Regions from separate parts of the Mesorhizobium abyssinicae genome, predicted to be linked through region 2. Evidence: predicted binding sites of a transcription regulator. Region 2 holds the regulator's gene; each other region holds the start of a gene.
The links. Region 2 encodes PhoB, which activates phosphate uptake and scavenging genes when phosphate is short. Its sites were predicted from a motif close to TGTCATNNANCTGTCAT; they were not measured.

Region 1 (7,965 bases), on a different contig from region 2:
CGAATGACCGGGATTGACGATCTCGATGCCGACCGAGCAGGAGTTGATGTCCGTTCGCCCGAACCACGAGCTCTTGCCGGCATGCCAGGCGCGGTCGCTTTCGCGCACCATCTGCACGACGCGGCCGTCCTCATGGACGAGATAGTGGGAAGAGACCTCGCTGGCCGGATCGCAAAGCCATGCCTCGGCGCCCGCGCCGGTGGCCATGCCGGTGTAATGCAGCACGATCATGTCGGGTCTGAGCGTATCGCGCCGCGGGCCGAAATTCGGCGATACCCTGACCTCGGCGCTCGGCTGGTCGGGCAGGAAACCGCTCATACGTGCCTGAGGCCCCGTTCGATCATCTCATAGGCGGCATTGATCGCCGCGAGCCTGGTCGTGGCGATCTTGATGAACTCCTGCGGCAGGCCGCGCGCGATCAGCCGGTCGGGATGATTGTCCGAGACCAGCTTGCGGTAGCGCTTCCTGACCTCATCGAAGGGCTTTCCCCGTTCGATGCCGAGCACGACATAGGGGTCGCCGGCGCCGAGATTGACGTGCCTGGCCAGGATGCTCTGGTAATGCGCCTCGTCGATACGGAAAATCTCGGCGATGCGGTGCAGGAACTGGCCTTCGCGCTCATGGATCAATCCATCGGCCTTGGCGATGTGGAACAGGCCGTCGAGTATGTCCTCCAGCATCATGCAGTTCGTATGGCCGGAACCGCAAAGCTGCGCCATGCGCTGCGCGTAGATCTCGAAACCGGCCACGTCGCGCTTGGCCAGGTCATAGAGCCGCGCCACGTTCCGCGTCTCTTTCGGCGGCACCTCGAATATTTCCTGGAAGGCGCGCACCTCATCCTGGGTGACCACGCCGTCGGCCTTGGCCATCTTGGCCGAGAGCGCGATCATCGCCACCGAAAAAGCGACGCGGCGGCGCAGATCGGCATCTCCGGAGAAAACCGTCCGCACGGCTTCGACGACATCGGCGACACCCGATGACGTTGAAGCCGTGACACGAGCTATGAAGTCGCCAAGGCGGTCCCAAATCGACATGAGGCTTCTTAGTGCGAACCGGGCGCCGCTATCAAGCGAAGACAGTGCCGCAGGCCCAACCGATTTGACGACGGCGCCCAACAAGGCGCCCGATTCGAAAAGAGAAGGCCGGCATGAAGCCGGCCTTCTTCGTCAACGCATCAGATTACTGCGCAGGGGGTGTTGCCGGAGCCGGCTCGGCAGGCTTCGTTGCGTCAGGAGCGGCCGGAGCCGCCGGCTTCATCGGTTCCTCGGCGGCCGGCGGATTGGTGCTCTGGGTGGTGGTGTTGTCGGTGCCGCTGTCGCTGCACGCCGCAACCCCAAGCAACGCTAGCGCCGAAAGGGACGCCAGAATGAGCTTGTTCATGATATCTCTCCTTCACCTGACGCTCACATTGTGGTGAGCAGTCGAAGGGGAAATGCATCAGCCGGCCTGGAGTTTCGTAACGTTGCATTTCCGCATGTAACATCATCCGGGCGGTTGCCGGCCGCAGCATTGCACACTAACAGGACAGGCCAAGCACCAGATTGCGCAGGGAAAATGCCGGGAGCCGCGATGACTGAAAAGTGGGATTTCTGGATCGACCGCGGCGGCACTTTCACCGACGTCATCGGCCGCGACCCGCAAGGCGGGCTGCACCCCCGCAAGCTGCTGTCCGAAAATCCCGAAGCCTATGCAGACGCCGCCATCCAGGGCATTCGCGACCTGCTTGGGCTGAAATCCGGCGCCGCCATTCCGTCAGGCCTGATCGGCGACATCAAGATGGGCACCACTGTCGCCACCAATGCGCTGCTGGAGCGCAAGGGCGACCGTGTGCTCCTGCTCATCAGCAAGGGTTTTCGCGACGCGCTTCGCATCGCCTATCAGGCGCGTCCGGATATCTTCGCCAAGGAAATCATGCTGCCCGAGCAGCTTTATGAGCGCGTCATCGAGATCGACGAGCGCGTGCGCGCCGACGGCCGCGTCGAACGCCTGCTCGACATTGCCGCCTGCCGCCCGGCCATCGAACAGGCCAAGGCCGACGGCATCGATGCGGTCGCCATCGTCTTCATGCATGCCTGGAAATATCCGGACCACGAGAAGGCCGTCGCGAAAGTCTGTCGCAAGCTCGGCTTCGGCCAGGTCTCGGTCAGCCACGAAGTGTCGCCGCTGATCAAGCTGGTCGGCCGCGGCGATACCACCGTGGTCGATGCCTATCTGTCGCCGATCCTGTCGCGCTATGTGCAAAGGGTGGCAGGCGAATTGGGCGCCGGCCCCCGCCTGATGTTCATGATGTCCTCAGGCGGCCTCACCGCCGCCGATATGTTCCAGGGCAAGGACGCGCTGTTGTCCGGCCCGGCCGGCGGCGTCGTCGGCATGGTCGAGACGGCGATGCTCGCCGGCTTCGGCAAAGTCATCGGCTTCGACATGGGCGGCACCTCGACCGACGTCGCCCACTATGACGGCGAGTATGAGCGCGCCTTCGACACCGAGGTCGCCGGCGTGCGTATCCGCGCGCCGATGATGCGCATCCACACCGTAGCCGCCGGCGGTGGCTCGATCCTGCATTATGAGGCTGGCCGCTTCCGCGCCGGTCCGGATTCCGCAGGCGCCAATCCCGGCCCTGCCGCTTACCGGCGCGGCGGCCCGCTCGCCGTGACCGACGCCAATGTCATGCTTGGCAAGCTGCAGCCCGATTTCTTCCCGGCGATCTTCGGTCCCGGCCAGGACCAGCCGCTCGACGTCGACACCGTGCGCGATAAATTCACCGCGCTTGCCGCCGAGATCGGCGATGGCCGCACGCCGGAAGCTGTCGCCGAAGGCTTCGTCACCATCGCCGTCGAGAACATGGCCAACGCCATCAAGAAGATCTCGGTGCAGCGCGGCTATGACGTCACCGAATATCTCTTGAACTGCTTTGGCGGCGCCGGCGGCCAGCATGCTTGCCTGGTCGCCGATGCGCTCGGCATGGAAGCGGTGCTGATCCATCCCTTCTCCGGCCTGCTTTCGGCCTATGGCATCGGCCTGTCGTCGGTCTTTGCCTCGCGCCAGCAGGCGCTGCTCAAGCCGCTCGCCGATGAATCCAGGACGGAGATCGACGCGCTCATCGCGACCTTGAGGAAAGCCGTCATCGCCGAGCTCGCGGCACAAGGCATCGCCGAGGGCGCCGTCGCCTCCCGGCCGGTGCTGCAGATCCGCTATGACGGCACCGACACAGCGCTGCCGGTGAATTTCGCCGATGGTTCGATCTTCCAGGCCAGACGCGATTTCGAAGCTGCCCACAAGGCGCAGTTCGGCTTCGTCTATGACGACAAGCCAATGATCGTCGAGACCGTCGGCGTCGAAGGCACCGATACCGGCGGGGGTGGCCGTGATGAAACCGAATCGGCAACAGAGGATCTGGCCGCAAGTCCTTCCAGGACTCGCAAAATCTTCACCGAAGGCGAATGGCGAGAGGCGGGCATCTTTCACCGCGAGGCGCTCGCCCCCGGAAACTGGGTCGCTGGCCCTGCTTTGATCATCGAGCCCAACCAGACGATCGTCGTGGAGCCGGGCTGGCGGGCCGAGATCACCGCCAGGAACCATGTGCTGTTGCGACGGACCGAGAAGAAACGCCGCCAGGCGGCGCTCGGCACCGAAGCCGATCCGGTCATGCTGGAGGTCTTCAACAACCTCTTCATGTCGATCGCCGAGCAGATGGGCGTGACGCTGCAGAACACCGCCTATTCGGTCAACATCAAGGAGCGGCTGGATTTCTCCTGCGCCGTGTTCGACCGCCATGGCGCGCTGGTCGCCAACGCGCCGCACATGCCGGTGCATCTCGGCTCCATGGACCGCTCGGTCGAGACCATCATTCGCCTCAATTCCGGCGACATCCATCCGGGCGACGTCTTCGCCCTGAATGCGCCCTACAATGGCGGCACGCACCTGCCCGACATCACCGTGGTGACGCCGGTGTTCGATGACGCGCGCAAGGAGATCCTGTTCTGGGCGGCCTCGCGCGGCCACCACGCCGATGTCGGCGGCACCGCGCCCGGCTCGATGACGCCTTTGGCCACCACCGTCGACGAGGAAGGCGTGCTGTTCGACAATTTCCGCATCGTCGATCGCGGCCGCTTCCGCGAGAAGGAGCTGGAGACGCTGCTCACCGACCACCCCTACCCGGCGCGCAATCCGCACCAGAACATCGCCGACCTCAAGGCGCAGATCGCCGCCAACGAGAAGGGCGTGGCCGAATTGCGCAAGATGGTCGCGCATTTCGGTCTCGATGTCGTCGAGGCCTATATGGGCCACGTCCAGGACAACGCTGCCGAAAGCGTGCGTCGCGTGCTGGAACGGCTGCCCGACACCTCCGACTATGAATATCCGACCGACACCGGTCAGGTGATCAAGGTCAGGATCTCGGTCGACCGGGAAAAGCGCGAGGCGATCGTCGACTTCACCGGAACCTCGCCGGTCGAGAAGAACAATTTCAACGCGCCGGAACCCGTCGCGCGCGCCGCCGTGCTCTATGCCTTCCGCGTCATGGTCGAGGACATGATCCCGATGAATGCGGGGTGCCTCAGGCCGATCAACATCGTCATCCCCGATGGCTGCATGCTGAAGCCCGCCTATCCGGCGGCCGTCGTCGCCGGCAATGTCGAGACCTCGCAGCATGTGACCAATGCGCTGTTCGGCGCCATGGGCGCGATGGCCAATGCGCAAGGGACGATGAACAACCTCACCTTCGGCAACAAGCAGTACCAGTATTACGAGACGATCTGCTCCGGCTCGCCCGCCGGCCGGATGAACTCCGGCCGCGGCTTTGCCGGCACCTCCGGCGTCCATACCCATATGACGAACTCCCGCCTCACCGACCCGGAAGTGCTGGAATTGCGCTTCCCCGTGCTGCTCGAGGATTTCCACATCCGCGAAGGCTCCGGCGGCAAGGGCAAGTGGGATGCCGGCGACGGCACGAAGCGCACCATCCGCTTCCTCGAAAAGATGGAATGCGCGATCCTGTCCTCACACCGCAACCGGCCGCCGCAAGGCCTGGACGGCGGCGGCGACGGCGAAGCGGGCTCGACCAAGGTCCGTCGAAACGGCGGTGCTGTCGACGTGCTGAAGGCCTGTGACCAGACCGTGCTCGACGCCGGCGAGGCCGTCATCGTCACCACGCCGACGCCTGGAGGGTTCGGCAAGGCATAAGGAAGTTTCGAGAATTCGCTGCGGCTATTTCAGGTGGCGTGGCTTTCGAGAACCGGAGCGGAGCGGACATAAGTCCGTGGGCTTCGCGCATGACCCCGAAATCGAAATCGATTTCGGAAAGGATCATGCGCAAACAAAGATGCGACAGCGTCCTTTGCGCGTCCTTGTGGACGCGCGGCGCTGTAATAAGCGCAGAAAGTCGCGTCAGATGACCGCCGCAGTAGAATTATCGAGGCCTCCGTCTGTCACCGGCCTGTCATAACGCTGCGCTACCCGCTTGCGCCAATGCAAACGGGGAATCACCTTGCCATGACGGACGTTTCCGGAGATCTGGTTTTTCGTCGCGGCAAGGAAGTTGGAAAAGCCGTCTACCAGAATCGCCCGCTGTCGAAGGCCGGCATCTCCGAGCGGCTCTTCGCCTTCCTGTTTTCCGGCCTCGTCTATCCGCAGATCTGGGAAGACCCCGATGTCGACATGGAGGCCATGCAGCTCGGCGCCGGCCACCGCATCGTCACCATCGCCTCGGGCGGCTGCAACATCCTCGCCTATCTCACCCGCTCGCCCGAACGGATCGACGCCGTCGACCTCAACGCCGCCCATATCGCGCTGAACCGCATGAAGCTCGAGGCGGTGCGCCGCCTGCCCTCGCAGGGCGACCTGTTCCGCTTCTTCGGCGCCACCGACACCAGCCACAATTCGGAAGCCTACGACCGCTTCATCGCCCCGCATCTCGATCCGGTCAGCCGCCACTACTGGGAGCGCCGTAACTGGCGCGGCCGCCGGCGCATCGAGGTCTTCGACCGCAATTTCTACCAGACCGGCCTGCTCGGCCTGTTCATCGCCATGGGACATCGCGTCGGCAAGTTCTTTGGCGTCGACCCCGCGGGCATCATGCAGGCCTGCAACATCGGCGAGCAGCGCCGCTTCTTCAACGAGGAGCTGGCGCCGGTTTTCGAAAAGCCGCTGCTGAAATGGGCGACGTCGCGCAAGGCTTCGCTGTTCGGTCTCGGCATTCCGCCGGCGCAGTACGATTCGCTGATCACCTCGGGCGACGGCACGATGGCGAGCGTGCTCAAGGCCAGGCTGGAAAAGCTCGCCTGCGATTTCCCGCTGAACACCAATTATTTCGCCTGGCAGGCCTTTGCCCGCCGCTATCCCGAGCCCGGCGAGGCAGCACTCCCCGCCTATCTGGAGAAGCGCAATTACAAGGTGATCCGCGACAACATCGACCGCGTCGCCATCAACCACACCAACCTGATCGAGTTTCTCGCCGGCAGGGATGCGGGCGCGGTCGACCGCTTCATCCTGCTCGACGCGCAGGACTGGATGACCGACGACCAGCTCAACGCGCTGTGGTCGGAGATCACCCGCACGGCATCGGCCGGCGCCCGTGTCATCTTCCGTACGGCGGCCGAGCCCAGCCTGCTGCCCGGTCGCGTCTCCAACTCGCTGCTTGACCAGTGGAGCTACGAGGCCGAGGCCTCGCGCGACTTCTCCGCGCGCGACCGTTCGGCCATCTATGGCGGTTTCCACCTCTATGTGAAGCGCTGATGAGCACCACCGAACTGCCCGCCAGCCATGCCGAACTGATGGACGGTGTCTATCGCCGGCAGCGCCACATCTATGACCTCACCCGCAAATACTACCTGCTTGGCCGCGACCGGCTGATATCAGGGCTGGACGTGCCGCAAGGCGGCACGGTGCTCGAGCTCGGTTGCGGCACCGGCCGCAACATCATCCTTGCCGCCCGCCGCTATCCCGAGGCGCGCTTCTTCGGCCTCGATATTTCGGCGGAAATGCTGGAGACGGCCGAGGCCGCAATCGCCCGTGAAGGCCTGTCCGGCCGCGTCACGCTCAAGCGCGGCGACGCCACCAATTTCGACGCCGGCGCACTCTTTGGTGTCGCGCGTTTCGACCGCGTCTTCGTGTCCTATTCACTGTCGATGATCCCCGGCTGGGAAAAGACAGTTTCCGAGGCGCTCGCCGCCCTGGCGCCTGGCGGTTCGCTGCATGTCGTCGATTTCGGCCAGCAGGAGGGCCTGCCGCGCTGGTTCCGGGCGCTGCTGCGCGGCTGGCTCAAGAAATTCCACGTCACGCCGCGTGAGACGCTGCGCGAAGTCCTGGAATCGGAATCTCGGCGAACCGGCGCAAGCTTCCATTTCAGAACGCTTTATCGCGGCTACGCCTGGCTTGGGGTGATCGGCGCAGCCAAGTAGTCAGTGCAGCGCCTTGACCAGCGCTCCCAGCATCGCCTGCGGTCGATAGCCAAGCTTGGCCGGCGTCAGGCCAAGCCGCACCACCACCAACTGCTCCGACGGAATGATGGCGACCGTCTGCCCGTCATGGCCTTCCATCCAGTAAGTGTCCTTGGGCAGGCCGGCCGCAGCGCCGGCTCCGGGGTTCTCCTCATCGCCCGGCCCTTCGATCCATACCTGGCCCTTGCCGTAGACCTTCGAAGCCGCCGCCGGCTCCCGCATCCAGTCGACGAAGCCGGCGGGCAGGAGCTGATTGCCGTTCCAGGCCCCGCCCTGCAGCAGGAACTGGCCGAAGCGCGCCCAGTCATGCGCCGTGGCGTAGAGATAGGACGAGCCGACAAAGCTGCCCTGCTCGTCGGTCTCGAGCACGGCGCTGTGCATGCCGATCGGCTCGAACAGCGCCTTCCGCGGCCAGGTTAGCGCCTTCGCCTTGTCGCCGACGGCGTCCTGCCACAGCCGCGACAGCATCACCGCCGTGCCGCTCGAATAGGAAAACACCTTGCCCACCTCGCCCGTCAGCGGCTTGGCC
Region 2 (7,965 bases):
GCCGCCGAAGGCGATCGAGATGTTGCGCATGTCGATCAGCGGCGTGCCGGTGGGAGCTGTCTTTTCCATGGTCGCGTCTCCTCCCTGAAGTTCTTGCTCAGACTCGCTTGCGGTAGACGGTATCGAGCCAGACGGCGACGACCAGAACCGCGCCGACGACAATGCTCTGCAGCGGCGAGTCGATGCCGAGCAGCACCATGCCTGACTGCAGCGACTGCATCAGAAGCGCGCCGAGCATGGCCCCCAGCACGGTTCCCGAGCCGCCGGCGAGCGACGTGCCGCCGATGACGGCGGCGGCGATGACCAGGAGCTCGTCCAGCGTGCCCAGCGCGTTGGTCGCGGCGTTGAGGCGCGCCGACGAGATGGCGGCGCTGATCGAGGCCAGCACGCCCATGATCATGAACACCTTCATCGTCACCCAGCGCGTGTTGATGCCGGCGAGCGAGGCCGCCTCCGGATTGCCGCCGATGGCGAACACATAGCGGCCGAAGCGGGTTCGCCGGGTGATGAAGGTCATGACGATGCCGACCGCGACCGCCATCAGCACCGGTATGGCGATGCCGTGGGCGATGAACAGACCGCCTTCGGGAATGGTGATGCCGTTCTGCTGGGCGTACTGGCGCACGATGCCGACCGGCCACGGATAGGAATTGGCGACCGAGACCGCGCCGAGGATGGCGGCGCAGGCGACGACGCCGAGGAAGACTTCCGCCCATACCGGACGCAGCGGGAAATTGAACCGCTTGCGCTGCGAGCGGCCGTTGAGCAGCGCGAAGGCGACCGCCGCGCAGGCGACGACGCCAACGACCCAGCTCGCCGTGGCCCCGATCGAGCCGCGCGGTCCGCCACCCATCAACTGGAAGGTGGCGTCGAGCGGCGCGACCGTGCGGCCGCTGGTGATCATCCAGGCCATGCCGCGCCAGACCAGCAGGCCGCCCAGCGTGACGATGAAAGCCGGCACCTCCATATAGGCGATGATGAAGCCCTGGAAGGCGCCGATCGCCAGGCCAAGCACCACGCCGGCAGCGAGCGCGATGATCCACAGCCATGGATTTCCGAGCTCGAGACCGATGACCCGGATCAGGAATTCGGCCTGCGCCACGCCCATGATCATGCCGACCACGCCTTCGACGGAGCCGACGGAAAGATCGATATTGCGCATGACGATGACCAGCACCATCCCGGTCGCCATGATGGCTACCGAGGACGTCTGCACCGACAGGTTCCACAGGTTGCGCGGCGTCAGGAAAAGCCCGCCCGACAGGACGTGGATGCCGATCCAGATGACCAGCAGCGCGCCGACCATGCCGAGCATGCGCGTGTCGAGTTCGGTTGCCTTGAGGAAGCGGCCGGCGGCGCTGAGTTCGGCTGCGCGTGCCCGGTCCGCGGCGACCGTGCTTGAGGTCGTATCGGTCATGATTTCCTCCCACCGGTTTGCCGTCTGGCGCGGTTGCCGGAACATGATTCTATTGGCTTTCCCGGCTCACTTGAAGCCGGAAGCCCGTTGCGAAACGAAGCTTGATGGACGCCGCGGCTCATGGGCCGCGGCGCCTGGTCTTCAAACTGGAAGGCCTGCCTCAGTTGCAGGCGGCGACGGCGCCCGCGGCAACGCCGGCGCAGACTTCGTCCTTCTTGATCCAGCCCGCGTCGATGACGACGTTGAGGTTGTCCTTGGTGATCGCGACCGGCGTCAGGAACAGCGACTTGACGGTGTTGCCGCCCGGCGTGGTGAAGTCCTTGACGCCGGCAATGTCGGTCATCTTCTTGCCGTCGGCGAGAGCCGAGGCGATCTCGGCGGCGTTCTTGCCGAGTTCGCGCGCGTCCTTCCACACCGACACGGTCTGGGTGCCGAGCGCGATGCGGTTCAGCGCGGCGTGGTCGCCGTCCTGGCCCGACACCGGAACGGTCCCGGCGAGGCCCTGCGCCGTCAGCGCGGCGACGACACCGCCGGCGGTGCCGTCATTGGCCGCCACCACCGCATCGACCTTGTTGTCGTTGGCGGTCAGGAACTGCTCCATATTCTTCTGCGCGTTGGCGGGCAGCCAGCCGTCGGTATAGGCCTCGCCGACATTCTTGATCTTGCCGCCGTCGATGGCTTCCTTCAGCACTTCCATCGAGCCGGCGAACAGGAAATCGGCGTTCGGGTCGGCGCCCGAGCCCTTGATGAAGACATAATTGCCTTCCGGCTTGACCTTGAACACTTCGCGGGCCTGCATGCGGCCGACTTCCTTGTTGTCGAAGGTCAGGTAGAAGACGTCCTTGTTCTCGATCAGCCGGTCGTAGCCGACGACCGGAATGCCTTCGTCCAGCGCCTTCTGCACCGCCGGCCCGACGGCCGAAGCGTCCTGCGCCAGCACGATCAGGGCATTGGCGCCCTGCGAGATCAGGCTTTCGACGTCGGTCAGCTGCTTGCCGGGATTGGACTGCGCGTCGGCCGAAATATACTTGTCGCCGGCCGCCTCGATGGCCTTCTTCATCGCCGCTTCATCGGTCTTCCAGCGCTCTTCCTGGAAGTTCGACCAGGAAACGCCGATCACCTTGTCCTTCGCCTCGGCGACCGACGCGAGCGTCAACGACAAGGCGACACCCGCCAGCATGGCGGTTGCGAATTTCTTCATGATTTCCTCCCTGCGCCATTGCGGCGCGACCCAGACTGGCCCTGAGGCCGGCATAGAGGCTTTTTTTCGAGCCTCGAAAAAAATATGATCCAACGGCGGAGCGCTGTCAACAACGATTCTGAGCGATTCCGAGGCCTCGGCGAATTTTTTTCGAGCTCCGGAATAAATAAATGACAGGCTGGCCCGCTTCTGCCACTATTCATACGGTGTCGCCGACGGCCTTCGAAATCAAAAACGGCCGCGACGACCGGGAGGAAGGCAAAGCATGTCGGTTGGAATCCGCCACGACGATCTGCGCCGACGCAACCGGGCGATGGTTATTTCGGCCGTGCGCCGCGCCGGCCAGCCGTCGCGTACCGAGATCGCCGCCACCACCGGCCTCAGCCATTCGACCATCTCGGCGATCTCGTCCGACCTGATCCAGGAAGGCATCCTGACCGAGAGCAAGCCAAACGAGGCTGTTTCGCTGAAGCGCGGCCGGCCGCAGGTCGGGCTTGCCCTCAATCCGGAAGCCACGGCGGTGATGACGGTGGTCCTGTCGCTGAACTTCCTTTCCGTCGCCGTCATCGACTATGCCGGGCAGGTCATTGCCGAGGAGCAGCGCCGCCTCGACACGGCGATCATGCCGCGCGACGAGCTGATCGGCGAATGCGTGGCCATCGTCCGGCGCCGTTTCGAGGATCCCGACCTCGACGTCCGCGGCGTCGCCCGCATCGCCATGGGCATCCAGGGCATCACCGACACCCATGCCCGCGCCATGTTGTGGTCACCGATCACGCCGCAGACCGACATCGCCTTCGCCGACATTCTGGAAGCCGAATTCGGCGTTCCGGCCACCATGGAGAATGACTGCAACATGATGGCGGTGGCGCTGCAGTGGCGCGATCCCGAGCGGTACCGCGACGACTTCATTGCCATCCTGCTCTCGCACGGCATCGGCATGGGGCTGGTGCTGAAGGGAGAGCTGTTCACCGGCACCCATTCCTCCGGCGGCGAATTCGGCCACATGATCCACCGGCCGGGCGGCGCGCTCTGCCGCTGCGGCCGGCGCGGCTGCGTCGAGGCCTATGCCGGCAACTATGCGATCTGGCGCAATGCCAAGCAGATGGGCGAGGACGCCGAGCCGGTCGATGTCAGCGACGCCGACATGCGCTCGCTCGCCGCCAGGGCGCGCGCCGGCGACGGCCCGGAGCGCCAGGCCTACCGCAAGGCCGGCGAGGCGCTCGGCTACGGCCTCGGCAGCCTGTTCGCGCTGATCGATCCAGCTCCCGTCGCCATGGTCGGCGTCAGCGCCGCCGCCTTCGACCTGATCGAGCCGGCGCTGCGCGAGGCGATCGCCCAGACCGCCGGCGGCCAGCATTCGAAGTCGATCTCCTTCGACACCGAGCCGAACGAATTGCCGCTCATCCGCGAAGGCTGCGCCATGCGCGCACTGACCTTCGTCGACCAGGAGATTTTCGCGCCGGGCGTGCAGGTGAAAGGCGGCGCCACCGGGAAGAACGTGGCCTGAGCGTCAATCTTCCCTGATCGCGTATCCGGCCCCGCGGATGGTGCGGATGACGTCAGGCATGCGGCCATTGTTGACCGCCTTGCGCAGGCGGCCGACATGCACGTCGACCGTGCGCTCGTCGATGTAGATCGTCTCGCCCCAGACATTGTCGAGCAGCTGGCTGCGCGAGAACACGCGGCCGGGATGGCGCATCATGAATTCGAGCAGGCGGAACTCGGTCGGACCGAGCCGGATCTCGCTCTTCTTGCGATAGACACGATGCGATTCGCGGTCGAGCACGATGTCGCCGACCTTCAGCATGCTGGACAGGACTTCCGGCTTGGCGCGGCGCAGCAGCGCCTTGACGCGCGCCATGAACTCCGGCGTCGAGAACGGCTTGACCAGATAGTCGTCGGCGCCGGTGGAGAGGCCGCGCACCCGGTCGCTTTCCTCGCCGCGCGCCGTCAGCATGATGATCGGCAGCCGCTCGGTCTCCGGCCGCATCCTGAGACGCCGGCAGAGCTCGATACCGGAAACCGCCGGCACCATCCAGTCGAGCACCAGGAGGTCGGGCACGTTTTCCTGCAGCCGGATTTCGGCCTCGTCGCCGCGTGTCACCACCTCGACCTGGTAGCCTTCCGATTCAAGATTGTAGCGGAGCAGCACCCCCAGCGGCTCCTCGTCCTCCACCACCATGATGCGTGGCGCGATCATCGGCCCGTCACCCTTCTTCTCAGGCCGCCGGCGCCGACATCGCCGTCTCGTCCAGCTTCGGACGATTGGCGGGCAGTTGCTGGCCGGTCAGCACGTAGTAGGCGTTCTCGGCGATATTGGTGACATGGTCGCCGATGCGCTCCAGATTCTTGGCGCAGAACAACAGATGCGTGCAAGCGGTGATGTTGCGCGGATCTTCCATCATGTAGGTCAAAAGCTCGCGGAACACCGAGGTGTATTTGACGTCGATGCGCTCGTCGTCGTTGCGGAGCTTGGCAAGCGCCGCGGCATCCGCGGCGGCATATTCCTCGATGACCCCCTGCACCTGAATCAGCACCAGCTGCGCCATGCCGTCGATCGAATGCGAAAGGTCGCGCGGCGTGACGCTGAGACCGACGGTGCCGACGCGCTTGGCGATGTTCTTGGCGAGGTCGCCGATGCGTTCGAGGTCGCCCGCCATGCGGATCGAGCCGACCACGGCGCGCAGATCGTTGGCCATCGGCTGCCGCTTGGCGATCAGCGTGATGGCGCGGTCGTCGAGCTCGCGCTGGCGTGCGTCCATGATGGCGTCGTCGGACACCACACGCTGCGCCAGGGCGTTGTCTGAATTGAGCAGCGCGCGCGTCGAGCCGGCGACCATCGAGCGGGCGAGATCGCCCATGTCGGAGATCAGCTTGCTGATGGCGCCGAGATCCTCGTCGAAAGACGCAACCGTATGATGTTCACCCATGATCCTGTCCTCGTGCTTGGAAATCAGCCGAACCGGCCGGTGATGTAGTCCTGGGTGCGCTTGTCGTCGGGGTTGGTGAACATCTTGTCGGTGGCGCCCTCCTCGACCAGGTAGCCGAGGTGGAACATCGCCGTGCGCTGCGACACGCGCGCCGCCTGCTGCATCGAATGGGTGACGATGACGATCGTGTAGTTCTGGCGCAGCTCGTCGATCAGCTCCTCGACGCGGGCGGTTGCGATCGGGTCGAGCGCCGAACACGGCTCGTCCATCAGGATCACCTCCGGCGAGACGGCGATGGCGCGGGCGATGCACAGGCGCTGCTGCTGGCCGCCGGACAGGCCGGTGCCGGGCTCGTGCAGGCGGTCCTTCACCTCGTTCCAGATCGCCGCCTTCTTCAGGCTGGATTCGACGATCTGGTCCATGTCGGCCTTGCGCTTGGCCAGCCCATGGATGCGCGGGCCGTAGGCGACATTCTCGTAGATCGACTTCGGGAACGGGTTCGGCTTCTGGAACACCATGCCGACCCGGGCCCTGAGCTCGACGACGTCGATGCTCTTGTCGTAGATGTCCTCCTGGTCCAGCGTGATCTTGCCGGTCACCCGCGCCGAATCGATGGTGTCGTTCATGCGGTTGAGGCAGCGCAGGAAGGTCGACTTGCCGCAGCCCGAAGGACCGATCAGCGCCGTCACCTGGTTGAGGCGGACGTCGAGATTGACGTCGAACAGCGCCTGCTTCTCGCCATAGAACACGCCGACCTTGTCGCCGCGCATCTTGATCACTTCGTTCGACTTGGCGTTCATTTTGTCGCCCACTGCGTTTTCAAGAGACTGTTCGGTCATGATGTTCATACCAGATGCCTTCTTTTACCAGCGCCGTTCGAAGCGGCGCCTGAGCACGATCGCCGTGATGTTCATGGCCATGAGGAAGACGAGCAGGATGATGATCGCGCCCGACATGCGCTCGACGAAGGCGCGCTCTGCCTCGTTGGCCCACATGTAGATCTGCACCGGCAGCGCTGTCGCCGGATCGAATGGCGTCTTCGGATAGTCGGCAACGAAGGCGACCATGCCGATCAGGAGCAGCGGCGCGGTCTCGCCGAGCGCGCGCGCCAGGCCGATGATGGTGCCGGTGAGGATGCCGGGGGCGGCAAGCGGCAGGATGTGCTGGAACACCATCTGCATCTTGGAGGCGCCGAGACCGAGCGCCGCCGAGCGGATCGACGGCGGCACTGCGGCAAGCGCCGCGCGGGTGGCGATGATGATCGTCGGCAGCGTCATCAGCGTCAGCACCAGTCCGCCGACAAAGGCGGCCGAGCGCGGCATGCCGAGGAAGTTGATGAACACGGCGAGGCCGAGCAGGCCGAAGACGATCGACGGCACCGCCGCCAGATTGTTGATGTTGACTTCGATCAGGTCGGTGAAGCGGTTCTTCTTGGCGAATTCCTCCAGATAGATGGAGGCGGCGACGCCGATCGGCAGCGCCAGAAGCAGCACGATCACCATCATGTAGAAGGAGCCGATGATGGCCACGCCCATGCCCGACGTTTCCGGACGGCTGGAGGCGCCATAGGTGAACAGGCCCTTGTTGAAATGCTCGGCCATGGTGCCGTCGGCCTTGAGCTGGTTCATCCAGGCGATCTGCTGGTCAGAGACCTTGCGGCGCGCTTCCTCGACGTTGAGGTCGATCTGGCCCTTGAAGGCGGAATCGAGATTGGCCGCGGCGAGGATGTCGACGTTGCGCGTGGTGCCGATGACCGACGGATCGGCGACGACGATGTCGCGCACTTGCACGCGCGCGCCCTCCGACAGGAAGCCCTTCAGCTTCAGCGCCATCGGCTTGTTGGCGGGATCGATGCCGAGCTTGGCCATCAGCGCCTTGTCGGCCAGCTTGGGATAGTTCGCCTTGATCAGCACGTCCGGATCGGTGGCGCGCTTGTTGGAAGGATCGATGATCTTCTCGTCGAAATTGATCGGCAGCGTCACGGTCGTCTGCCAGAAGGCGGTGTAGCCCTTCGAGACGATGGTGATCAGCATGATGGCGAGGAAGGCGAGGCCGACCGAGATCGCCAGCACGCCATAGATGCGGAACCGGCGTTCGGCGGCGTAGCGGGCCTTGAGGCCGATGTCGCGGCGCGCGGGAGCCGCGGCCCGGACCATCGTATCCAGCGGGATATCGGTCATTCGTACTGCTCCCGGTATTTGCGCACGATGTAGAGGGCGACGATGTTCATCACCAGCGTCAGCGCGAACAGCGTGATGCCGAGCGCGAAGGCGACCAGCGTCTGCGGCGAATTGAATTCGAGGTCGCCGGTCAGCTGGTTGACGATCTTGACGGTAATGGTGGTCATCGCCTCGAACGGATTGGCGGTGAGATTGGCGGCGACGCCGGCGGCGAGCACCACGATCATGGTCTCG
Region 3 (7,965 bases), on a different contig from region 2:
GCCGGGATTGTTGCCGACACCGGCATTGTTCATCAGCAGCGACACGTCGCCGAAGGCGCCTTGCGCCGTTTCCGCCAGTCGATCGACTTCGTCGGCCGCGGAAACATCCGTGGCGACGGCAAGCACGTCGCCGCCGATCGCGGCGACCGCCCGGCTTGCCTCGTCGAGGCGCGGCCCGCCGATATCGGCCAGCACGATCTTCATGCCCATGGCCGCAAACCGCTTCGCGGCGGCAAGGCCGATACCGCTGGCGGCGCCGGTGATGACGGCGACGTTGCCGGAGGCGAGGGCGGGGAGGGCGGACTGGAATTCGGCGTCGGCGGTCATGGCAGGGTCCTTGTTCGAGGTTGCGCCGAACTTAACGCCGGATCAGGCTCAGGCAAGTCCACTTCGACGTCGGCGGGTTGACCGCATGGGCGGCCGCTGCGCATGTTGCCCCCATCGAAGGAGACTGCCGATTGACCGACTGGGCCGAAATCCTGAAGGAGCAGACCGCCACCGGTGACCAGATGGGCCGCGAGGTGCCGAAGATGCTGGCCAATCCCGACATCAGCGAGGCGCAGGTCAAGACACTGTTCTCGGCTTTGGAGAAACAGGCCGACTTCGTCGAGAAGCTGCGCATGGCGCTGGAAAAATTCGACCATGACTTCCCCGTCATCAAGGCGGCCGAGCGGCTGGAGGAGCGCTATGCCGACCTCGCGGCGTCGGTCGCCGAAAAGCTGAAGGCGATGCGGACGTAGCGTCGTCTATTTTTCGATAAGCTTCTCGAATCGCCGGTCTGGCACGAACCAGGTTATCGCCACCGCCACATAGAGGGCGACGCCGATCCATTGGTTGACGAAGGTGAGCAGCACGCCAGCTATGTAGATCGCCAGCGAGATCTTGCCCTTCCTGTCTTGGCCCACCGCCTTGGCGAAGGTCGTGTCCGCTCCGTGCAGGTGGCGCAGCTTGGTGACCAGGATCGTGTAGGCGACGGCGCAGAGCGCCAGGTCGGCGCCGTAGACGGCGACCGGGACCGGCGCGAAATGGTTCTCGCCCATGAAAGCGGTCGTCACCGGCATCAGCGACAGCCAGAACAAAAGGTTGAGGTTCGCCCACAGGACGTATCCGTCGACGCGCTGCACGGTGTGGAACATGTTGTGCAGATTGTTCCAGTAGATGCCGACATTGATGAAGGACAGGACATAGCTGAAGAAGACCGGCCACAACGGCGCAAGGGCGGAAAAATCCTCGCCATGCGGCACCTTCAGCTCCAGCACCATTATGGTGATGATGATGGCGACGACGCCATCGGTGAATGCTTCGACACGTCCTTTGCCCATCGATTCTCCCCTTGAACTGGCGAAGGGTACGAGAGGATTTCGCGCGGCGCCATACTGACCATCCCGTCAGGAGCGTATTGGGCGAGCGGAACGGCCGTCGCCACCTACACGTTAGGCGGGCATCCCCCTAAGAGAAGGACGTCGACATGACGACCTACGCTCAAGCCATGACGCGCGACAATGAACTCGGCGGCGGCGCCGCGACCACCGCCGTCGCCGCCATGATCGCGGCGCTGTTTGCAGGCAGCACGGTGCTGACGCCGCTCTACATCATCTACAAACAGGCCTTCGGCTTCTCCCAGCTGACGCTGACGCTGGTCTATGCCGTCTATGTCGTCGGCAATCTGGCGGCACTGCTGGTGTTCGGACGGCTGTCGGATGCCATCGGCCGCCGTCCGGCCGCCCTGGCGGCGATGGCGACCGCTCTTGTCAGCGCGCTGGTCTTCCTGTTCGCCGAGAATGTCGCCTGGCTCGATATCGCCCGCATCCTGAGCGGTCTTGGCATTGGCGTCGGCGCGGGAACAGGCACCGCCTGGCTCGCCGAGCTGATCGACAGTGAGGACAAATCGCGCGCCGCAACCATCGCCACCAGCACCAATTTCGTCGGCCTCGGCCTCGGCGCACTGGTGTCGGGGGTGCTTGCCGAATACGCGCCCTGGCCGCTCAGGCTGACATTCGCCCTCTATCTGGCGCTGCTTGCGCTGGTCACGCTCTTGATCTGGCGCACGCGGGAAACCGTGCTGCGGCCAGGGCGGCTCTCGGATGTCTCGATGCGGCCACGGCTGTCGGTGCCCGCCGACATCCGCGCGGCCTTCGTGGCGCCGGCGGTGACCGGCTTCGGGGCCATGGCGCTGGTCGGCTTCTATGCTGCGCTGGCGCCGAGCATCCTGGCCCAGCAGCTGCATGTCACGAACCACGCCGAGGCCGGCGCGCTGTTCTTCGAGCTGTCGATGGTGGCGGCCGCGACCATCCTGCTGACGGTGCGACTGTCCAGCCGCATCACCATGCTGGCGGCGCTGGCGCTGATGACCCCAACCGTGGCGCTGGTCGTTGCCGCGCAAGTCTATGCGTCCATGGCAATCATGATCGCCGCAACCGGCTTGTGTGGCGTGGCGGCGGCGCTCGGCTATCGCGGCGGCCTGCAGGTGGTGAAACCGATCGCGCCGGACGACCGGCGCGCCGAAGTTGTGTCGGCCTTCTTCATCTGCTGCTTCTGCGGCAACGCGCTGCCGGTCATCGGCATCGGCATCCTGTCGAACTGGACGAGCGCGACGGCAGCAAGCCTGGCCTTTGCCGGCATGATCACGGTCTTTGCGCTGGTGGCGCTGGGGTTCGGCGCGAGATACGCGCGCTAGGGTTCAGCCATTCGGTGTCTCGGGCGCCATGTTCGCCCGCTGGCGCGGCACGCCGAGACCAGTGTCCGGCGGTTCGCCGGCGGCCGGCCTGCCCTCGATCATGTGCAGGGTGCGCCAGCCGCCGAAACGGTAGTAGCCGGCGGCCAGCGCCAGTGAAGTGATCGAGCCGGCCGGAAAGCTCCACCAGAGCGCCTCCTCGCCGATCACGCTCCGGAAGAAATAGGCAAAGCCGGTGCGCACGATCAGCACCGAGATCACCAGGATGATCAGCGGCGGCATCACCGCGCCGGTTGCGCGCACGGTGGCGAACAGCACGATGGTGACGCCGAACAGGATGAACGACCAGGACGCGACATTGTTGATGTGGGCGGCGATGTCGATGGCCGCGCTGTCGGTGCTGAGGAACAGGCTGAGGATCGAACGGTCGAAGAAAAACAGCAGAAAGACCAGCGCGCCGGTCAGCACCAGGTTGAAGCCGACGCCCGAAGCCGCGACCTTGCCGATCCGGTCCCAGCGCCCGGCGCCGACATTTTGCGCCGCCATCGAGGAGACGGCGGCGCCGATGGCGAGCGCCGGCATCTGGATATAGGTCCAGAGCTGCGCGGCGATGCCGTAGGCGGCGGCGACCTGCGAGCCGTAGGAATTGACGATGCCCATGACCGTCAGCGCCGCGGCGGAAATCACGATCATCTGCAGGCCCATCGGCACGCCCTTGAAGACGACGATCCTGAGCAGCGCCGGATCGGGCCGCAGCAGGGCGAGGTTGGCGCCGGCGAGCCTCAGCGGATGCTTGCGGGCATAGAGCACGATCAGGATGGCGATCACGCTCACCGTCTGGCCGATCAGCGTGGCGGTGGCAGATCCGGCGATGCCGAGCTCCGGGAATGGCCCGAGGCCGCGGATCAGCAGCGGGTTGAGCACGATGTCGAGGACGACCGCCAGCGCCATGAAGACGAACGGCGTGCGCGAATCGCCGGCACCGCGCAGCACCGTCATGACGAAGGACAACAGGTTCATCATCGGCACGGCGACGAAGATGATGCGCAGGTAGGAGCGCGCCAGCGGCAGCGCGTCGGCCGGCGTGCCCAGCGTGTTGAGTATGGCGTCGACCCAGATCCAGCCGCAGACGGCGAACACCACCGAGACGAGGAAGAAGAAGGTGGCGCTGGTGCCGACGATGCGCCGCGCCTCCGGCAGGTCGCGGGCGCCGACCGACTGCGCGACCAGAATGGTGGCGGCCATGCCGATGCCGAACACCGTGCCGAGGATCAGGAACAGCACCAGATTGGCGTTGGAGGTCGCGGTCAGCGCCGCCTCGCCGAGGAAGCGGCCGACCCATACCGCATTGATCGAGCCGTTGAGCGACTGCAGCACGTTGGAGCCGAGCACCGGCAAGGCGAACAGCAGCAGCGTGCGCGGGATCGGGCCGCTGGTGAGGTCGCCGGTGCGCCGGCGGGCAGGCGTCTTGTCGTCCATGGTGGGCTGCTCAGCGCTGGTCTTTGGGTGCGGTCGGCGATGATCGCCGATTTGAGGGGACAGGTCGATGCGACGCCCGAAAATTCCGCCTTGATCCAGTCATGTTCTCAAAGCTTGCGGAATGGGCTATTGATCCCGGGTGCGTGGGGCCGCACTCCTTAGATCTTATCGATAGCCGGGGGGATGATGTCCGATAGTCCGCTGTTTTTTGAGCGCCTGAACCGGCGCGCGTTTCTCGGTGCGTCCGCTCTGGGAGCTGCCTCCGTGGCTCTTTCGGCCTGCACCACCACCGACGTGGCGCCGCCGGCGGCAGCGCCGCCGCCGCCAAGCGATTCGGCTTTCGGCGCTGCCGAGAGCATGTATGCGGCACGCGTCGACGAGGGCTATCAGCTGCCGGCAATCCCGGTGGACAAGCTCGATCCGAAGTTCGTGCGCCAGATCGTGCCGGATCCGACCGGGGAAAAACCCGGCACAATCGTCGTCGATACCTCCGAGCATTTCCTCTATCTGGTGCGCGACGGCGGCGAGGCCATCCGCTATGGCGTCAGCCTCGGCAAGGCCGGTTTCGGATGGACCGGCAGTGCCGTGGTTCAGGCGCGTAAGAAGTGGCCGGTCTGGACGCCGCCGCCGGAAATGATCCAGCGCCGGCCTGAACTGGCGAAATACAAGGACGGCATGCCGCCCGGCCCGCAGAGTCCGCTCGGCGCCCGCGCGCTCTATCTCTTCCGCGACGGCAAGGACACGATGTACCGGCTGCACGGCACGCCGGAGTGGGATTCCATCGGCAAGAACGCTTCGTCCGGCTGCGTGCGCTTCATGAACCAGGACATCATCGACCTCTACGGCCGCGTCAATGGCGTCGCGCAGGTCTTCGTGCGCCCGAACCTGTCGCCCGCCGGCAAGCTCACGGCCGTGTCGAACAGGACCGCCGAGCCGATCGATGCCGGCGTGCCGAGGGACGCGGAGATCTTGAAGTAGATCGTCGGCAAATGGCCAGAAGGCGGACGCGCCGCGTCCGCCTTCTGTCCGCGGCTAGTTCGTGGCGAGGTTCGGCAGCGTCACCTGATAGACCAGGAACATGGTATCGACATCGGCGCCGTCCTCGGCCTTGTAGGGCGCGCCGACCTGGAAGCCGTCCTGAGTCAGGAAATCGTTGTCGTTGGCGACGAACAGGAAATAGTCGTCGGGCAGCTTGGGATCGAGCACGCTGACCAGCGACATCGCCTCCCACTTCTCCGAGAGATTGTCCTTGTCGTTCGGCTTGCCATTGTGCAGACCGAAGCGGCCAAGCTGGGCCTTGTCGTTGATGTCGATGAACGGCGTGACCTTGGCCGGGGTAACCGACGCATCGAGCACGCCCTTCGGCGCCAGCGGCTTGTCGGCGGCGTCGAACGGGCCGCCGGCGATGTCGGTCGCGCCGGACAGGTCGACGATGTTGATCTTTCGATAGAGCGACTCTTCGCCCTTCACGCCCTGGCCATTGCCGCTGTCGCGCGTCAGCATCAGGAAGCGGTTGCTGGAAAGCGCGACGATCTCACTCTGCGCCGCCACCTTGGTCTTGTCCTTGGCGTCCTTGAACACCGGCAACGGCACGACATATTCATGCGCCAGCTTGAGATGGGCGAGGTCGGATGCGTCATAGACCAGCGCCCTGGTGTTCTGGCGCGTCGAGCCGGAATCGCCGCCATCCTGGCGCGGCGCCGACTGCAGCACGGCGATCAGGAACTTGCCGTCCGGCGTCAGCGACATGCCTTCGAGGCCCTGGTTGTTCTGGCGGCCGGTCTCGGGATCCTTCGGATCGGGCTCGGCGGCGCCCGGGCCCGGATTGTCGGAGGCGAAGTTCGGCTTGCCGTGGCGCATCGGCACCAGGGCCGCCGGCGGCTGGGTGGCCGACATCAGGCGGCCCTCGGCCGAGAAGCGATAGATGTTCGGGCCGTACTCGTCGGAGATGAACATGCTGGCGTCGGGCAGGCGCACGATGGCTTCGTCATCCAGCGCCAGCTTGCCATTGTCGGCCTGCGGCAGGATCGGCATGTCGCCGGCGGCCGGGCGGACGCCGTTCAGCGGGTCGAGGCCGGTGGCGTCAGCGCCCTTGTCGTCGGTGAGCAGCAAGGTGTCGGCGAGCGTCGCCTTGACGCCCGACTGTTCCTGGCCGGCTTCGGGCGCGGCGCCCGGAACGGTCGGGGCAAGCTCGATCGAAACGGTGTTGAGGCGCGCCCGGTAGTCGGTGGTGCCGACGACGTTGTAGCCGCGGTCCGGCAGCAGCCAGAGCGAGCCCTTGTAGGCGTTGCCGTCGCGCGACCAGCCCTTGGTGTCGATCGCCATGCCAGAGCCCGAGCCGAAGGTCTCGCCGAACTTGTCCTTCTGGTTGGCAGGAATGCGGCCGACGCCGACCAGGCCCTTGTTGACATAGGCGACGCCATCGGCGAGCGCCGGGGTGAGGGCGGTGAACAGCGCAAGTGCCGCGCCAAATGCGACGGTCGGGTTGAGATGTTTCATGGATATCCCCTTGTGACAGAGCAGGCCGGAGCGGATGTCGCATCGACATGCCGCCGGCACCTTCCGCCAAGCGGTCTAGGACTCGAACATGATACCTGCGTGACAGGCCCGCGCCGGCGCGTGCCCCGGAACCATTTTCCAATCGCAACCGTTGCAGGCGAGCCCAGGCATCGCCTGCGATGGTCGGTCGAGCCATGGGCTCAGGAGGACAGATGGGTTTCGATCAGTATCACGAGCCGGCGGAGGAATTGACGCAGAAGGTGCGGACATTTGCCCGCATGATCACTTCGCTGATCGAGGAGGCGGAGGCGATCAGCTGGTACGAGCAGCGCATGTCGGTGGAAAAGGACGCGCAGGCGCGCGCCATCATGAAAAATGCGCAAGGCGAGGAGTTCAAGCATTTCGGCATGAATCTCGAATTCCTGCTGCGTCAGAAGAAGGACTGGCGGGCGGAGCTGAAGGAAATCCTGTTCACGACCGGCGACATCGTAAAGGCTGGCGAGAAGGGCGAGGAGAAAGTGGACTGAGGTCGGTGCGGCTACCCTCGGCGATTATCAGTCGCTCTCTCGCGCGATCAGTTCCAGCGGCCAGACCTCGCGCATGATGCGCGTGCCTTCCGGACCGGCGAAGGCGGGGAGCGATGCGAGCAGCATCTCGGCCAACCGCCGGCCCATGGGCTGCAGCGCCGGGCGGAAGGCGGTCAGCGCCGGCGAGAAATAGCGGCAGAGCGGCGTGTCGACGATGACCGTCACGGCGATGTCGTGGCCGGGTCTGATGCCCATCTCGGCCAGCGCCTTGCAGCCGCCGAGCGCCATAGCGTCGTTGTTGTAGATGATCGCCGTCGGCCGGTCCTTGGAGAGCATCACGCGCGGCGTTACCTGGTAGCCGCCGCCCTCGTTGATGAAGCCGTCGGCAATCAGGCCGGGATCGATCTCGATGCCGTGCCGCTTCAGGGCCTTGCGGTAGCCGTCGAGGAACAGGTAGCCGAAATTGAGATTGAGGGCAGGGCGGACCGCGGCGATGCGGCGGTGGCCGCGCGCCACCAGCCGGTCGACGGCGTCGCTGCCGGCCTTCTCGAAATCGAGGTCGAGGGAAGGGTAAGACTTGCCGCCGGAACGGCTGCGGCCGAGCGTGGCGAAGGGGAAGCCTCTCTCGGTCAGATAGTCGATGCGCTCGTCCTCGCGCCGCGTCCAGGCCAGCACCACGGCGTCGGCGCGGCGGGTCTCGACGACGCGGCGCAGGCGCTCCTGTTGGTAGTCGCCCGGCGCGCCCATGACCACGATCAGGTCGAGGCCGCTTTCGGCGAGCCTGCC
Region 4 (7,965 bases), on a different contig from region 2:
CTCGGAAAAGGTGCTGGCGGCGATCACCCGCCGCGACAACCCGCAAATGGTGGTCGGCGTCTTTGCCCAGAAGGTGCTGCCACTGAGGGACATTCGCGCCACGGATGGCGACGTCTGGGTGGCGCTCGACCGGGTGCGCGATCCCGGCAATCTCGGCACCGTCATCCGCACCGTCGATGCCGTCGGCGCCAAGGGCGTCATCCTGGTCGGCGAGACCACCGATCCCTTTTCCGTCGAGACCGTGCGCGCCACCATGGGCTCGATCTTCGCCGTGCCGGTCGCCAGGGCGACGCCGGAGGCTTTTCTGGCCTGGCGCAAGGGCTTTCCGGGCCTCGTCGCCGGCACCCATCTGAAGGGCGCGGTCGATTACCGTTCGGTCGATTTTACCAGGGGGCCGGTGCTGCTCTTGATGGGCAACGAGCAGCAGGGCCTGCCCGACAGCCTGGCCGAGAGCTGCGACCGTCTGCTCAGGATTCCGCAGGCCGGCCGCGCCGATTCACTCAATCTGGCGGTCGCCACCGGCATCATGCTGTTCGAGATCCGGCGCGCCGCGCTGAAGCTGGGCCCGGACTAGACCCATGATGCCAAGAAATGGCGTCCGGTATTCGGACAGGGTCATGGTCAAACAAGAGGGCATCAAACCGTGAAGTCGTGGTCCCCCTACGCCCTGCTGGTCGTCGTCGCCATCGCGCTCGACCAGTGGATCAAGCACCTGGTGAAAAGCGGCCTCACCTTCCAGGAGAAGGTCGATCTCCTGCCCTTCCTGGCGCTGTTCCGCACTTACAACACCGGCATCGCCTTCTCGATGTTCCAGTCCTTCGGCGATACCGGCCTGGTGGTGATTGCCGTTCTCGTCGTCGCCTTCGTGCTCTACCTCGCAACCCGCACGCCGGCGGGCCACGCGGTTGCCCGGACCGGCTTCGCGCTGATCATCGGCGGCGCGGTGGGCAATGTCATCGACCGCGTCGCCTACGGCCATGTCATCGACTACATTTTGTTCCACACGCCGGTCTGGTCCTTCGCCGTCTTCAACCTGGCCGATGCCTTCATCTCGGTCGGCGCCGCGCTGGTCCTCTTCGATGAATTGATCGGCTGGCGGCGCCAGCCCAAGACCTCGCAAGATTGACCTCGCGCGGCCGTCGCCGCACAGTCCGAGCACCGCACAGCCGGGAGAAGAACGTGTCCGATACCTTCAAAGCCATCCTCGTTTCGCGCGACGCCGACAAGAAGCAGTCGGTCGCCGTCACCGACCTCACCGAAGCCGACCTGATGGAGGGCGACGTCACCGTCGCGGTCGAGGCGACGACCGTGAACTACAAGGATGGGCTGGCCATCACCGGCAAGGCGCCGGTCATCCGCCGCTGGCCGCTGGTGCCGGGAATCGATTTCGCCGGCACCGTCATCTCCTCCTCGCATGCCGACTGGCGCAAGGGTGACAAGGTCATCCTCAACGGCTGGGGCGTCGGCGAGACGCATTTCGGCGCCTTTGCCGGCCGCGCCCGTGTCAACGGCGACTGGCTGGTGCCGCTGCCGGAGGGCATGAGCCCGCATGATGCGATGGCGGTCGGCACCGCCGGCTACACCGCCATGCTCAGCGTCATGGCGCTCGAGCGGCATGGCATCGTGCCGGATCGCGGCCCGGTCGTGGTGACCGGTGCGGCCGGCGGCGTCGGCTCGGTCGCAGTCTCGATCCTCTCCAGCCTCGGCTACCATGTCATCGCTTCGACCGGCCGCAATGCCGAAAGCCCCTATCTGATCGACCTCGGCGCCGCCGAGGTGATCTCGCGCGACGAGCTCACGCAGCCGGCAAAGCCGCTCGCCAAGGAGCGCTGGGCCGGCGGCGTCGATGCGGTCGGCAGCCACACGCTCGCCAATGTCCTGTCGATGACCGCCTATGGCGGAGCGGTGGCCGCCTGCGGGCTTGCCGGCGGCATGGACCTGCCGGCAAGCGTCGCTCCCTTCATCCTGCGCGGCGTCTCGCTGCTCGGCATCGATTCGGTGATGGCGCCGAAGGCGGTGCGTCTCGAGGCGTGGCGTCGCATCGGCACCGATCTCGACCACAGGAAACTCGCGACGCTGTCCAGGACCATCGGTTTTGACGGCATAATCGACGCCGCGCGCGACATCGTCGACGGCAGGATCAGGGGCCGCGTCGTGGTCGATATGTGAGCCGCGGATAGGGCAAAAACGGCGCGACTGTTAAAATTCGAACGATCCGCCGCAGCCTTCCATAATCTCTCTGTGGCAAGGCTTTCCGCATGATCGCGGAATCCGGCATCAAGGCGGCGCAGAGTGCCGAAGGCGTGGGCGGGCCAGGCCCCGACGCGCCGAAGCGGCAGCTTGTCGCCCCGCCGCCGCTGGCGCCCGTGCTCCCCCCGGCCAATCCCGAAGGCTTGCCTTTCCTGACCGTCGTCGCAATCGCGGTGTTGGCCGGGCTGGCTCACCTGACCGGCGCGCCGATCTTCGTCACCCTCGGTTTGCTGGTGACGGGCCTTGCCGGCCTCGGCATGCATCTGCGCAGCAAGCGCAACGAACGCCGCGCCGCGACCCTGCTCGACGAGACCGCCGCCCGCAACCGCGCCGAGATCGAGACGCTCGCTGACCGCATGTGGGAGATGCAGGAAAGCGAGGAGCGGTTTCGCGGGCTGATCGACGCGCTCGGCGACCTCGTCGTCCATCGCGATCGCGACGGCCATATCGTCTACGCCAACAAGGTTTTCGCCGACCTTGTCGACATCGATCAACGCGACCTCGCCGGCAAGAGCTTGTCGGAGCTTGGCATCGATGTCGGCATCGTTCCCGACGCCGCCTTCTCGGATCATGAGTGTCTGAGCTCCACCGACGTCGCCATCCGCACGCCGAGCGGTCCACGCTGGTTTTCCTGGATCGAGCTGTCGGTGCGCGACAAGGACAACGGCGCCGTCTCGCACCGGGCGATCGCGCGCGACATCACCGCCCGCAAGCGCGCCGAATCCTCGCTGATCACCGCCCGCGAGCGCGCCGAATATGCCAGCCAGGCCAAGTCGCGCTTCCTCGCCACCGTCAGCCATGAGATCCGCACGCCGATGAACGGCATCATGGGCATGGCCAAGCTCCTGGTCGACACCGATCTGTCGCCCGAGCAGCGCACCTATGTCGGCGCCGTCTCGACCTCGGCCAGCGCGCTGCTCGCCCTGATCGAGGACCTGCTCGACTACTCCAAGATCGAGGCCGGCCGCTTCGACCCCGAGCCGCAGCCGACATCTGTGCGCGAGATCGCCGACAACATCATCGAACTGATGGCGTCACGTGCCTTCACAAAAAGCATAGGCCTTGGTTGCCATGTCGAGCCCGACGTTCCGCAGATGATCACCGCCGATCCGGGCCGGGTGCGCCAGGTGCTGCTCAACCTGATCGGCAACGCCATCAAGTTCACCGACACCGGCGGCGTGCTGCTCAGCGTCGCGCGGGCGCGCACCGAAACCACCGACCGCATCTGCTTCACCGTCGCCGACACCGGTCCGGGACTGCGCGAAGAGGACATGGAACGCATCTTCGAGGAGTTCGAGCAATCCGACGGCACGTCGACCCGGGTGCATGGCGGCGCCGGCCTCGGCCTTGCCATCTCCAGGCGCCTGGTGACCGCCATGGGCGGCTCGATCTCCGTGTCGAGCCGGCTCGGTGAGGGATCCGAATTCGTCTTCGAGCTTCCGGCGGTGGCGGCGACCGAGCCGCCGCAAAACCGGCAGGACATACTGTCCGGCCGGCGTGCCGTGATCGTGTCGAAGAACGCGGTCGAGGCCGACGCCATCGCGCGCACCATCCGCGCCCATGGCGGCGCCGTCGAACTGGCGACGACGCTCGCCCAGGCAACGCCTTTCGCGGCGGGTTGCGATGCGCTTCTGGTCGACGCCGCGATGGAGAACGGCGACGGGCGCCTGCTCAAGCGCTTGCGCCAGGGCGGCTTTGCCGATTGCGAGGCGATCACGCTGATCGCGCCGACCGACCGCGGCATGCTCGGCGAATTTCGCGCCAATGGTTACGCCACCTTCCTGGCGCGGCCGGTGCGCGGCGAGACGCTGCTGCGCGTGCTTTTGACCAGCCATGCGCCCGCTGTCGCGCTGCCGCAGACGGACAGGCAGGGCGCACCGCCCGCGCGCGCCGGCGGGCGTCGCGGCGAGCACGGCCTGTCGGTGCTGATCGCAGAGGACAACGACATCAACGCCATGCTCGCCCGCGCCACGCTTCTGAAGGCCGGCCACCGCGTCAAGGTGGTCGGCAACGGCAAGGCCGCCGTCGAGGCCGTCACCGATGCCGGCCTGAAGCATCGCTTCGATGTTGTGCTGATGGACCTGCACATGCCGGTCATGGACGGGCTGGATGCCATCGCCGCCATCCGCCGGCACGAAGAGGCACTGGCGGTGCCGCCGGTTCCGATCATGGTGCTGTCGGCGGACAGCCAGGAAAAGACCCGCCATACGGTGCTGGCGCACGGCGCCAGCGGCTTCGTTACCAAGCCGCTCGATCCGGATGCTCTGGTCAGCGCCGTCGAGGCGCAGGTCGCTGCCTGACTTTTTTTGCCCCGGCAATCGCCCTTGGATCGCCTGGCTTTGCTTCGTTAAGGTAGCCGGTTGAGGGCATTCGCCAGCCGACGAAGTATTGCCCGCCGCGCCGTATCACGGTACTGTCACAATCCTGTTGCACCTACACCGTATCCCCGTGCCAAGAGGGATGGCTCGAAGGAGAATCACTCGTGCATACAGTTATGCCGGAATGTGACACTCGGCCGAACGCTGGCGGCGCCCTGCTCGCCACGCGGACGGCTGATGCCGTCGCAACAGGCGCCCCTCTCGGCCGCATTGGCAATCTCGAAGTCCGGCTTGCCCGCAACGAAGCCGAGATCGCTGCCGCGCAGGAGGTCCGCTACCGGGTGTTCTATGACGAGCTTGGCGCCAGGAAGGACCTGTTCCAGGCGCAGGACCGGCGCGACGCCGATCGCTTCGATCCGCTCTGCGATCACCTTTTGGTGTTCGACACGTCGCTTCCCGGCCCTGAGCACCGCCGCATCGTCGGCACCTACCGGCTGCTGCGGCAGGAGATCGCGGCGACGGCTGGCGGCTTCTATTCCGAGGGCGAGTTCGAGCTGACCAATCTGATCGCCCGTCATCCCGGCCAGCGTTTTCTCGAGCTCGGCCGCTCCTGCGTGCTTAAGGAATACCGCTCCAAGCGCACCATCGAGGCGCTGTGGCAAGGCATCTGGGCCTATATCAACCACTACGGCATCGGCGTGATGACCGGCTGCGCTTCCTTCCACGGCATCGTGCCGGCGGCGCATGCCGAGGCGCTGACGTACCTCGCCCATCACTGCCGCACCAATTCGGCGTGGGACGTCAAGGCGGTTGCCGGCCGCTACTGCTCCATGGACCTGATGCCGATCGAAGCGGTCAACGCCAAGGCGGCCATCGCCTCCATGCCGCCGCTGGTCAAGGGTTACCTGCGCGTCGGCGCCCGCATCGGCGACGGCTGCGTCATCGATCACGAATTCTCGACCGTCGACGTCTTCGTCGTCATGCCGGTCAAGGAGATCGGCGCGCGCTACGTCAACTATTATGGCGGGGAAGGCCAGCGCTTCGCGGCCTGACGCGAGTAGGCAGTAGGCAGTAGGCAGTAGGCAGTAGGCAGTAGGGGAAGACATCACGTTCACGCTCCCCTGACTACTGACTATTCCCTAATCCCTCCATCACGGAATATCCTCCGGCCGCCGCCCGGGCCTGCTCTTGTAGGCCGGGAAGGCCCAGCCGAATTTGAGCGCGCCGCCGCGCACCGCGAATGCCGCGGCGAAACCCAGGAGACCCGCCGCCAATGGCGGCAGTCCGGCAAGGTCGCCGACGGTGAAAAGCGCCGCACCCGCAAGCGCCGCCGTGACGTAGATCTCGGGCCGCAGAAGCACCGATGGCTCGCCGGCCAGCAGATCGCGCAGGATGCCGCCGAAGGTTGCGGTCAGCACGCCCGTGATGGTGGCGACGACCGGGGACCCGGTGATGGCGAGGCCCTTGGCGGCGCCCATCACCGAGAAGGCGGCGAGACCGATAGCGTCGAGCCAGAGCAGCAATTTGTAGCGGGATTCGACCAGATGGGCGCTGAAGAAGACCAGCACCGCGACCACCACGCAGATCAGCACATAGTCGCGGTTGCCGACCCAGAACACCGGCAGGTTGAGGATGACGTCGCGCAGCGTGCCGCCGCCGATACCGGTGACGCAGGCCAGGAACAGAAAGCCGATGATGTCGAGTTGCTTGCGCGAAGCGGCAAGCGCCCCTGTCGCTGCGAAGACGGCGACGCCGGCATAGTCGAGAAGCTCGATGGGATTCATGGGAATAGGGCAGTAAGGGAGTAGGGGAATAGGGACCTCTAGATAGCACAAGCCGCGTGAATAATCCCGCCGCTATCCCTACTCCCTTTACTGCCCTACTCCCTTAACTACGCATCCTTCTCGGCCTGCTCGTTCACCGGGCCCGGCTCGACCGGCGCCTCGGTGGCCGCGGCCTTCGGGCCGCCCTTGGCGACGCCGACCATGGCCGGCCTCAGCACGCGATCGCCGATCGAATAGCCCGGCTGCACGACCTGGACGACGGTGCCGGCGGCAACGTCGGGATTGGGCACCTCGAACATCGCCTGATGGAAGTTCGGATCGAACTTCTCGCCCTCCGGCGCGAGCTTCTTCACCCCATGCCGTTCCAGCGCCGAAAGCATGGCGCGCTCGGTGAGATCGACGCCCTCGATCAGCGCCTTGAAGCCGGCATCTCCGCCGGCCTTTGCCTCGGCCGGAATGGCGTCCAGCGCGCGGCGCAGATTGTCGGACACCGACAGCATGTCGCGGGCGAAATTGGCGACCGCATAAGTGCGCGCGTCATGCACGTCGCGCGCGGTGCGGCGGCGCAGGTTCTCCATCTCGGCCGCCACGCGCAACGCGCGGTCCTTCAGTTCCTCGTTTTCCTTCAGCAGCCGCACCAGCGCCTCATAGTCGCCGTCGACGCTGCCCTCCGGACGCTCGCCACTGGCCTCGGCAGGCTCGATATCCTCGGGCGCGCGTTCGTCTTTTGCCTGGTCGCTCATCGCCGTTTCCCGTCATTCCGAATGGTTTGGATTTGCGCCCGATATCGAGGTTTGAGGGCCAAAAATCAAGGGGCAAGCGACCCAACGCAGTTTCGCGGCGTCGTCAGGGAACGTTCGACATTAAATCAAATTTTACCTTAATCGCCGGCTTCGCTTGCGAGAAAGCGACGGCGAGGGAACCATTGCCGGGTTGAGGGAGTTTCGAAGCCGACACAGGATTTGGGATAATGAGCGGCAACAAAGGCGAAAGGCGCGCGGAACTCGCCGCCGATATCAGACGACAGCTTGGCAGCGAAGCGACGAAGCGCTTCCTGCGCACGCTGCCGTCATTCCGCCTGGAAACGAACACGCCCGAGCATTTCCGCGACCTGCTCGACCAACTCGATGACATCGAGACCAGGGCCGCCAACGGCGAACGTCGCCAGTAGGCCGCACGAACCGCGGGCATCGCGCGACAATTACGCGCAGTAATTTCGCGTGATCGCCGTCTTGCTGGGGCGGGATGCGCTGCCTATGCTCCCTGATGAACATGATTTCCCTCGAGACGGCGGCAAACAGCAAGCGCGCCTGGTTGAAGATCCTGGCGCGCTACAAGAAGCCTGACCGGCGGCGCAGCGCCATCGAACTCGCCATAACCCTCATCCCTTTCGTCGCACTCTGGGCTCTATCTTCTGCCGCCTATTCCTACGGCCATTGGTGGGGGCTGACCCTCGTCGTTCCGGCGGCCGGCTTTCTGGTGCGGATATTCATGATCCAGCACGATTGCGGCCACGGCTCCTTTTTCGCCAATCGTTATGCGGACGACTGGATCGGCCGCGCCCTCGGCGTGCTCACGCTGACGCCCTATGATTGCTGGCGGCGCGCCCATGC

Region 1: PU724_RS21825 (BtaA family protein) is a predicted target of PhoB. The motif match lies at 5,425-5,441, and genes of this name have one in related genera.
Region 3: PU724_RS22045 (esterase-like activity of phytase family protein) is a predicted target of PhoB. The motif match lies at 6,741-6,757, and genes of this name have one in related genera.
Region 4: olsB (l-ornithine N(alpha)-acyltransferase) is a predicted target of PhoB. The motif match lies at 4,665-4,681, and genes of this name have one in related genera.

Annotation. Positions count from the first base shown of each region.
Region 1 is NZ_JARAKC010000010.1:116,037-124,001, reverse strand. It holds gene PU724_RS21845 (N-acetylmuramoyl-L-alanine amidase) at 1-318, opposite strand, end outside; gene PU724_RS21840 (J domain-containing protein) at 315-1,034, opposite strand; gene PU724_RS21835 (hypothetical protein) at 1,180-1,380, opposite strand; gene PU724_RS21830 (hydantoinase B/oxoprolinase family protein) at 1,570-5,181, shown strand; gene PU724_RS21825 (BtaA family protein) at 5,491-6,732, shown strand; gene PU724_RS21820 (class I SAM-dependent methyltransferase) at 6,732-7,397, shown strand; gene PU724_RS21815 (serine hydrolase domain-containing protein) at 7,398-7,965, opposite strand, start outside.
Region 2 is NZ_JARAKC010000006.1:246,689-254,653, forward strand. It holds gene PU724_RS16050 (ATP-binding cassette domain-containing protein) at 1-69, opposite strand, end outside; gene PU724_RS16055 (sugar ABC transporter permease) at 98-1,417, opposite strand; gene xylF (D-xylose ABC transporter substrate-binding protein) at 1,578-2,618, opposite strand; gene PU724_RS16065 (ROK family protein) at 2,884-4,128, shown strand; gene phoB (phosphate regulon transcriptional regulator PhoB) at 4,132-4,821, opposite strand; gene phoU (phosphate signaling complex protein PhoU) at 4,841-5,551, opposite strand; gene pstB (phosphate ABC transporter ATP-binding protein PstB) at 5,575-6,399, opposite strand; gene pstA (phosphate ABC transporter permease PstA) at 6,415-7,731, opposite strand; gene pstC (phosphate ABC transporter permease subunit PstC) at 7,728-7,965, opposite strand, start outside.
Region 3 is NZ_JARAKC010000010.1:161,570-169,534, forward strand. It holds gene PU724_RS22015 (SDR family NAD(P)-dependent oxidoreductase) at 1-327, opposite strand, end outside; gene PU724_RS22020 (hypothetical protein) at 459-740, shown strand; gene PU724_RS22025 (TMEM175 family protein) at 747-1,322, opposite strand; gene PU724_RS22030 (MFS transporter) at 1,469-2,677, shown strand; gene PU724_RS22035 (MATE family efflux transporter) at 2,681-4,153, opposite strand; gene PU724_RS22040 (L,D-transpeptidase) at 4,340-5,131, shown strand; gene PU724_RS22045 (esterase-like activity of phytase family protein) at 5,186-6,652, opposite strand; gene PU724_RS22050 (ferritin family protein) at 6,865-7,179, shown strand; gene PU724_RS22055 (LacI family DNA-binding transcriptional regulator) at 7,207-7,965, opposite strand, start outside.
Region 4 is NZ_JARAKC010000001.1:793,267-801,231, forward strand. It holds gene PU724_RS03680 (TrmH family RNA methyltransferase) at 1-574, shown strand, start outside; gene lspA (signal peptidase II) at 644-1,126, shown strand; gene acuI (acrylyl-CoA reductase (NADPH)) at 1,180-2,169, shown strand; gene PU724_RS03695 (PAS domain-containing hybrid sensor histidine kinase/response regulator) at 2,259-4,550, shown strand; gene olsB (l-ornithine N(alpha)-acyltransferase) at 4,733-5,620, shown strand; gene PU724_RS03705 (trimeric intracellular cation channel family protein) at 5,720-6,352, opposite strand; gene grpE (nucleotide exchange factor GrpE) at 6,460-7,095, opposite strand; gene PU724_RS03715 (hypothetical protein) at 7,323-7,523, shown strand; gene PU724_RS03720 (fatty acid desaturase) at 7,619-7,965, shown strand, end outside.